DNA from 2 places in the Streptomyces sp. NPDC006372 genome. Region 1 is predicted to be linked to the other one. Evidence: riboswitches for the same ligand, from Rfam matches in the RefSeq annotation. Region 1 holds a riboswitch; the other holds the start of a gene.
The links. Region 1 has a riboswitch for cobalamin ahead of ABZ016_RS34110 (cobalamin biosynthesis protein). Riboswitches for the same ligand answer to the same signal wherever they lie in the genome.
Positions count from the first base shown of each region.

Region 1 (4,184 bases):
CTACGTTCGTCCGGCCAACGACCTCGAACGATTGCCTGGGTAAATGGAAAGCTTCTCGCTGATCCTCGCGATTGTGGTGGTAACCGCACTCGCGTTCGATTTCACGAACGGTTTCCACGACACCGCGAACGCGATGGCCACGACCATTTCCACGGGCGCCATGAGACCGAAGGTCGCGGTGGCCATGTCCGCGGTCCTGAACCTGGTCGGCGCCTTCCTGTCCGTCGAAGTCGCCAACACGATCTCCAAAGGCCTCGTCGACGAGGCCGGTATCCGTCCCGAGGTCATCTTCGCCGCCCTGGTCGGCGCGATCCTCTGGAACCTGCTGACCTGGCTGGTCGGTCTGCCGTCCAGCTCCTCGCACGCCCTGATGGGCGGCCTGATCGGCGCCACGATCGCCTCGGCGGGCGTCGGAGCGGTGCACGGTGACGTCCTGGTCACCAAGGTGCTGATCCCGGCGATCGCCGCGCCGCTGGTCGCGGGCATCGCGGCGATGTTCGCCACCCGGCTGACGTACTCCCTCGGGAAGAAGGCCGACGGCAAGGCGTCCAAGAAGGGCTACCGGGCCGGCCAGATCGCCTCGGCGGGCCTGGTCTCCCTGGCCCACGGCACCAACGACGCCCAGAAGACGATGGGTGTCATCACCCTCGCCCTGGTCGCCGGCGGCGCCGTCGCCCCCGACTCCGACCCGCCCATGTGGGTCATCCTCTCGGCGGGTCTCGCCATCGCGCTCGGCACCTACCTCGGTGGCTGGCGCATCATCCGCACCATGGGCAAGGGCCTGACCGACCTCCAGCCGCAGCAGGGCTTCGCCGCCCAGACCAGCGCGGCGACGGTCATCCTGGCCTCCTCCCACCTCGGCTTCTCCCTCTCCACCACCCACTCCGTGTCCGGCTCGGTGATGGGCGCGGGCCTCGGCCGCAAGGGCGGTGTCGTCCGCTGGTCGACGGCGACGCGGATGTTCGTCGCCTGGGCTCTGACCCTGCCGGCGGCAGCCCTGGTGGGCGCGCTCGCCGAGTACGTCACCGGCTTCGGCGACTGGGGCACGGCGGTGGTGGCCGTCTTCCTCGTCGCCTCCAGCGCGGTGATCTGGAAGCTGTCCCGGCGTGAGGTCATCGACCACACCAACGTCATCGACCCCGAGGAGACGGAGCCGGCCGGTGTGGTGACCACGGCGATGGCCGCGGTGACGCCGCCGCCGGCGGGCGGCACGGCCTCGGAGGAGCCGCTGCCCACGTTCCCGGCCCAGGCGGAGGCCGAACGGGAACCCGCCGCCCCGACCACCACGTCCACCCCGGTCTGACCCCGCCCACGCGGTTACAAGGAGAACCTCTGCCATGAAGATCGACTGGGCGGCCCTCGGCTCCGTCTTCGGTGTCAGCCTCGTGGTCACCGTGGCCCTGGTGGGCCTGTTCACCCTGGGCATCACCGGCCTGTCCCGCCACGAGCGGGCGGCCGCGCAGGGCGGTTCGGCGGGACTCGCGGTGACGGGCGCGTACGCGTGCTTCGCGGCGTGCGCGGCGGCCGTGGGGTACGGGATCTATCTGATCGTGGCCTGACCACGACTGTTCGCCGCCGGGCGGCACGGGGCTTCGGTCCTGTGCCGCCCGGTCGGCGTGTGGGGGGCGACCCGGCGTCGTACCGCACCAACCCGGTGTGGGGTTCTGCACACTCTCCCCGCGCAGGTCAACGGCAAGTTGACGGCCGTTCGCGACCGTGGTGGACTGCCGGGGCCAATACGGCGGCAGGAGAGGAAGCCGGTGGAAGTCCGGCGCGGTCCCGCCACTGTCACCGGGGTGGTGAACCCCGGGAGCCAGGAACTCTCACCGCCGGTCTCGTCGAACCAGGGCGTGGACACCCTGAGTGAGGACATATCGCCATGCGCGGCTGCCGATCGAGGTCGATCACCCCGCCCCTGACCGCTCCTGTGGCCGGCTGAGCCCATGGGTGCCGGTCGCGTTTTCGCGTACGGCGCCGCCGCCGGTCTGATCGGTGACCTGCTGCTCGGCGATCCTCGCCGGGGGCATCCGGTTGCCGTGTTCGGGCGGGCCGCGGGCGCCGTGGAGCGGGTGTTGTGGCGGGACCACCGGGGGTGGGGCACGCTGCACGCCGCCGTGTGCGCGGGCGGTGCCGTCGCGCTCGGGGCCGTCGCCGCACGTGCCGTCCGTCCCTCCTCCGCCGCCTCCGTCGCGCTGACCGGTGCCGCCACCTGGGCCGTGGTCGGGGGGACTTCGCTCGCGCGGGAGGCGCAGGCCGTCGGGCGGGCCCTGGAGGCGGGGGACGTCGAAGCGGCCCGTGCGCGGCTTCCGCACCTGTGCGGCCGGGACCCGCAGGCGCTCGACGCCGCCGGGATCGCCCGCGCCGTGGTCGAGTCCGTCGCCGAGAACACCTCCGACGCGGTCGTGGGGGCGCTCGTGTGGGGAGCCGTCGGTGGCGTGCCGGGGCTGCTCGGGTTCCGTGCCGTCAACACCCTGGACGCCATGGTCGGGCACAAGTCCGCCCGGTACCGGCGGTACGGGTGGGCCTCCGCCCGGCTGGACGACCTCGCGGGGTGGCCGGGGGCCCGGCTCACCGCCGTGCTCGCGGCGCTGGCCGGACCGGATCCGCGCGGGGCCGTACGCGCCTGGCGGGCGGACGCGGCGCAGCATCCGAGTCCCAACGCCGGTCCCGTGGAGGCCTCTTTCGCCGGGGCGCTCGGGGTGCGGCTGGGCGGGACGCTCTCGTACGGCGGGCGGGTGGAGCACCGGCCCGTGCTGAACACAAAAGGGCGTGCCGTCGTCACGGACGACGTCGCGCGGGCGGTGCGGCTGTCGCGGCGCGTCACCTGGCTCGCGCTAGGGGTGTGCGCCGGCGCGCGGTTGCTGAAGAGGGGGCAGTGAGTATGAGCGGTGGGCTTCTTGTCGCCGGTACGACCTCCGACGCGGGCAAGAGCGTCGTCACGGCCGGGATCTGCCGGTGGCTGGTCCGGCAGGGCGTGAAGGTCGCGCCCTTCAAGGCGCAGAACATGTCCCTCAACTCCTTCGTGACGAAGGAGGGCGCCGAGATCGGGCGGGCGCAGGCCATGCAGGCACAGGCCTGCCGCGTCGAGCCGACCGCGCTGATGAACCCCGTGCTGCTCAAGCCCGGTGGCGAGCGGAGCAGCCAGGTCGTGCTGATGGGCAAGCCGGTGGGCGAGTTGAGCGCGCGCGGCTACCACGGCGGACGTCAGCAGAAACTGCTCGGGACCGTTCTCGACTGTCTCGCCGAGTTGCGGGGCACGTATGACGCGGTGATCTGTGAGGGGGCCGGTTCTCCCGCCGAGATCAATCTGCGGCGGACGGACATCGTCAACATGGGGATCGCGCGGGGCGCGCGGCTGCCCGTGCTCGTCGTCGGCGACATCGACCGGGGCGGTGTCTTCGCCTCGTTCTTCGGGACCGTCGCCCTGCTCTCGCCCGAGGACCAGGAGCTCGTCGCCGGGTTCCTCGTCAACAAGTTCCGCGGGGACGTGAGTCTGCTGGAGCCCGGTCTGGACATGCTGCACGGTCTCACCGGACGGCACACCTACGGCGTCCTGCCCTTCCGGCACGGGCTCGGCATCGACGAGGAGGACGGGCTTCGCGTCTCCCTGCGCGGGACGGTGCGCGAGTCGGCCGTCGCCCCGCCCGTCGGGGAGGACGTCCTGCGGATCGCGGTGTGCGCCGTCCCCCTCATGTCCAACTTCACCGACGTGGACGCCCTGGCCGCCGAACCGGGTGTGGTGGTGCGGTTCGTGGACCGGCCGGAGGAGCTCGCCGACGCCGATCTCGTCGTCGTCCCGGGCACCCGGGGAACGGTCCGCGCGCTGGAATGGCTGCGTGAGCGGGGGCTCGCCGAGGCGCTGCGGCGCAGGGTCGCCGAGGGGCGGCCCGTCCTCGGCATCTGCGGCGGCTTCCAGGTGCTCGGTGAGCACATCGAGGACGAGGTCGAGAGCCGGAAAGGGAGCGTGGACGGGCTCGGTGTCCTTCCCGTCCGCGTGCGGTTCGCCCCGGAGAAGACCCTCACCCGGCCGGTCGGGGAGGCCCTCGGCGAGCGCGTCGAGGGGTACGAGATCCATCACGGGATCGCCACCGTGGAAGGGGGCGAACCCTTCCTGGACGGCTGCCGGGTCGGCCAGACCTGGGGTACGCACTGGCACGGCTCACTGGAGTCCGACGGGTTCCGGC
Region 1 covers NZ_JBEXQJ010000033.1:43,434-47,617, reverse strand. Annotated here, with positions in the region: gene ABZ016_RS34120 (inorganic phosphate transporter) at 44-1,303, shown strand; gene ABZ016_RS34115 (hypothetical protein) at 1,338-1,559, shown strand; cobalamin riboswitch at 1,712-1,845, shown strand; gene ABZ016_RS34110 (cobalamin biosynthesis protein) at 1,944-2,879, shown strand; gene ABZ016_RS34105 (cobyric acid synthase) at 2,882-4,184, shown strand, end outside.

Region 2 (4,184 bases), on a different contig from region 1:
TCGCACCCTCCGCGTCCGGTAGAGCACCGCCACGAACGCCGGCACCCCGATCAGCGACGTCACGACTCCCACCGGTACCTCCTGCGGATCGAGGGCCGTGCGGGCCAGGGTGTCCACCCACACCAGGAACACCGCGCCGGCGAGGGCGGTGACCGGGAGCAGCCGCGCGTGGCCGGGGCCGGCCAGGGCGCGGGCGGCGTGCGGCAGGACCAGTCCGACGAAGCCGATCGCCCCCGCCGAGCTGACCAGCGCGGCCGTGAGCAGGGCCGTGACGCACAGCAGGACCAGCCGGGTGCGGGCCACGGACACCCCGAGGGCGGCCGCCGCGTCCTGCCCGAAGGCGAAGGCGTCGAGGGTACGGGCGTAGGACAGGCACACCACCAGCGTCACGGCCAGCACGGCCAGGCACAGCCACACGTCGGTCCAGCCCGCGCCGCTGAGCGATCCGAGCAGCCAGAACAGCACCCCGCGGGTCGTCTCGGCGTCGGCGGAGGTCAGCACGACGAAGGAGGTGAGCGCGGAGAAGAGCTGCATGGCGGCGACACCCGCCAGGACGACCCGGTCGGTGGTGCCGCCCAGGGAGTGGCTGAGCAGCAGCACCAGCGCGAAGGAGACCAGGGCGCCGAGGAACGCGCCCGCGGACAGCGAGACGGCACCGCCGCCCACGCCCAGGACGACGACCAGGACCGCGCCGGTGGAGGCGCCCGAGGACACGCCGAGCACGAACGGGTCGGCCAGCGGGTTGCGCAGCAGCGACTGCATCACCGCCCCGCACACGGCCAGCCCCGCGCCGCACACGGCCGCGAGCAGGGTGCGCGGCAGCCGCAGTTGCCAGACGATGCCGTCCCGGATCGGTGTCAGGTCGGAGCCGCCGAGCCCCAGGTGGGCGGCGACCACGGACCACACGTCGGCGACCCGGATGTCGGCCGGGCCGACGGTGATCGCCAGGGCCAGGGAGACGGCCAGCAGGAAGATCCCGCCGGCGCCGAGGGACAGTGCGCGAACGGTCACTTCACGAGCCCGAACTCACGCAGTCCGGCGGAGACCTGTTCCACGCCCTCGACCGTGCGGATGGCCGGGTTCATGGCCTGCCCGCTGAGCAGCACGTACCGCTTGTGCCGGACCGCGTCCATGTTCCTGGTGACGGGGTTGGACTCCAGGAAGGCGATCTTCTTCGCGGCCGACTCCGCGGTCTGCGACTTGCGCGTGAGGTCGCCGATGACGAGGACGTCCGGATCGCGGTCGGCGACCGTCTCCCAGTTGATCTGCGGCCACTCCTCGTGCGTGTCGTCGAAGACGTTCTTCGCACCGAGGGCACGGGTGATGATGCCGGGGGCTCCGCAGCAGCCCGCCATGTAGGGCGACTCGGAGTTGGCGAACCAGTACAGGAGGGTGACGCCGGAGGCGTCGACGCCCTGGGTGGCCTTCCGCATCCGCCGCTGGAGGGAGGCCACGAGTTCGTCGCCGCGTTCTCTCACCCCGAACACGGTCGCCAGGTCCCGTACTTCGCGGTAGATCGTGTCGATGCCCAGCGCCTTGCCGCGCGCGCCGTCGCCGCCGGCCGAGTTGTCCTTCCCGGCGCAGTCGGACGGGGAGACGTAGGTGGGCACGCCGAGCTTCTCGAACTGCTCACGGGTGGCGACGCCGCCCTTGCCGAGGGTGGAGACGAAGGACGCGGCGACGAAGTCGGGATCGGCGTCCAGCACCCGTTCGAACGACGGGTTGTCGTCGGCGATGCGCGGCACCTTCGCGTTCGCCTTCGCCAGGCCCTTCATCACCGGGTCGGTCCAGGTGGCCGTGCCCGCCATGCGGTCGGCGAGGCCGAGGGAGAGCATGATCTCGGTGGTGCCCTGGTTGAGGGAGACGGCATGCTCGGGCGCGGCCGGGACGCGGACCTCGTGGCCGCAGTTGCCGAGGGTGACGGCGGCCTTCTCGGTGGTCGGCTTCGCGTCGCCGCAGCCGGTCAGGAGGAGGGAGCCCGCCGCGAGCAGGACGGCGGCACGGGCAGGTCGGGCGAGGGGCACGGAACCAGTCCTCAGTCGTCGAGGGCCCGATCGCGGAGCCCGGTCGTACGGTGCTCCCCCGCCGCGTGCGGCCGCGGGGGCCGCCAGCAGGTCTTCGGACTCGGGTTCACCCGGTGCGGAACGCCTTCCCGGACGACTCGCACGCCGTCCAGTGGCCGAGGCCCCGCCCGTCCCCCTCACCGCTGCGCGTCAGTTCCGGATTCGCACCGGATTCCCTGACCCACGTACATGGGTTCGACTGGCCTCGGCAAGCTATCACGGGGGTGCCGGGGAATCACCGGCACCCCTGGGTCGTTGTGCCGACAGAGCAGCTCATACGTGACGTTCTCAGGAGGCCGCCGATGTACGGCGACGAGGCAACGGTCCGCAGGATCCTCACCGATCTCGGCGACACCTGGGCCGTGGTGGGCCTGTCCTCGAACCAGGCACGCGCGGCGTACGGCGTCGCCGCCGTGCTCCAGCGGTTCGGCAAGCGGGTCGTGCCCGTGCACCCCAAGGCGGAGACGGTGCACGGCGAGCGGGGGTACGCGAGTCTCGCGGACATCCCCTTCGACGTGGACGTCGTGGACGTGTTCGTGAACAGCGACCTCGCCGGTGCGGTCGCGGACGAGGCGGTCGCCAAGGGCGCGCGGGCGGTGTGGTTCCAGCTCGGTGTCGTCGACGCGGAGGCGTACGACCGGACCCGCGCGGCGGGCCTGGAGATGGTGATGGACCGCTGCCCGGCGATCGAGATCCCGCGACTCGGGTGACCGTGGCCGTCCCCGGGGCGCCGGCCCACCGCCCCGGGTGGCGTGCGGGGCGTGCCTCCATAATGAGCGCATGATCCACGCCTCCCCACCTCCGAACTCCGGTGCCCCGCAATGTTTCCCCGTCGTTGTCGTGGGTGCGGGGCCCGCCGGTCTGACCGTCGGCAACATCCTGCGGGCCGCTTCGGTGGACTGCCTGGTGCTGGAGACCGAGACCCGGGAGTTCGTCGAACAGCGGCCCCGGGCCGGTGTCATCGAGGAGTGGGCCGTGCGCGGCCTGGAGAAGCGGGGCCTGGCCCGGAACCTGCTGGACCGCGCGGAGCTGCACACCGCGTGCGAGTTCCGGTTCGAGAACGAGCGGTTCCGGTTTCCCTTCGGCGAGTTGACGGGCAGTCATCACTTCGTCTACCCGCAGCCGTTGCTGGTGACCGACCTGGTGCGTGAGTACGCCGACGTGCGGGACGGGCAGGTCCGGTTCGGGGTCCGGGACGTGCGCGTGCACGACATCGACAGCGACCGGCCCTCGGTGTCGTACACCTGCCCGGAGTCGGGTGAACGGCAGGTCGTGCACTGCGACTTCGTGGCGGGCTGCGACGGGGCCCGTGGGGTGACCCGGGCCTCGCTGCCGCCGGAGCGGATCCGTGTCGCACGGCACGACTACGGGATCGGCTGGCTGGCCCTGCTCGCCGAGGCACCGCCGTCCGCCGACTGCGTGCTGTTCGGCTGCCACGCCAACGGGTTCGCCGGGCAGATGCCGCGCAGCCCGGAGGTGACCCGCTACTACCTTCAGTGCCCGCCGGGCGACGACCCGGAGAACTGGCCGCACGAGCGCGTCTGGGCCGAGCTCCAGGAGCGACTCGGAGCGACCGGTGTGCCGCCGCTGGCGGAGGGCCGGCTGATCGAGAAGCGCGTGCTGGACATGCACGACTACGTGGTCGAGCCGATGGTGCACGGCCGGCTGTACCTGGCCGGTGACGCGGCCCATCTGGTCGCGCCCATCGCCGCCAAGGGGATGAACCTGGCCCTGCACGACGCCTTCCTGCTCGGCGACGCCCTGGTGGCCCGCCTCACGGGCGGGGACGACAGCGGCCTCGGCGGCTATGCGCAGGCGTGCCTGCGCCGGGTGTGGGACTACCAGGAGTTCTCGCAGTGGCTGTCCGAGGTGTTCCACGGTGCGGCGTCGGGCGACCCGTTCCGCGCGGGCACGTCGCTCGCCCGGCTGCGCCGTCTGTTCTCATCGCCGGTGGCGGCCGCCGCCTTCGCCGAGAAGTACCTCGGGACGGCCGCGCGGTACTGACTCGGCCGCACCGTACCGGCTCAGTCGTGGACGGGCCGGTCGGTGAGCCGGTGGTCGGCCACGTTCAGGGCCTCGTCCACGAGCCGGCGCAGATGGCCGTCGCGGAGTGAGTAGATC
Region 2 covers NZ_JBEXQJ010000026.1:49,765-53,948, forward strand. Annotated here, with positions in the region: gene ABZ016_RS30380 (ABC transporter ATP-binding protein) at 1-1, opposite strand, end outside; gene ABZ016_RS30385 (iron chelate uptake ABC transporter family permease subunit) at 1-1,011, opposite strand, end outside; gene ABZ016_RS30390 (ABC transporter substrate-binding protein) at 1,008-2,024, opposite strand; cobalamin riboswitch at 2,092-2,282, opposite strand; gene ABZ016_RS30395 (CoA-binding protein) at 2,366-2,773, shown strand; gene ABZ016_RS30400 (4-hydroxybenzoate 3-monooxygenase) at 2,844-4,067, shown strand; gene ABZ016_RS30405 (metalloregulator ArsR/SmtB family transcription factor) at 4,088-4,184, opposite strand, start outside.
Region 2: it holds a riboswitch for cobalamin, as region 1 does, so the genes downstream of both, ABZ016_RS30390 (ABC transporter substrate-binding protein) here and ABZ016_RS34110 (cobalamin biosynthesis protein) in region 1, are expected to answer to the same signal.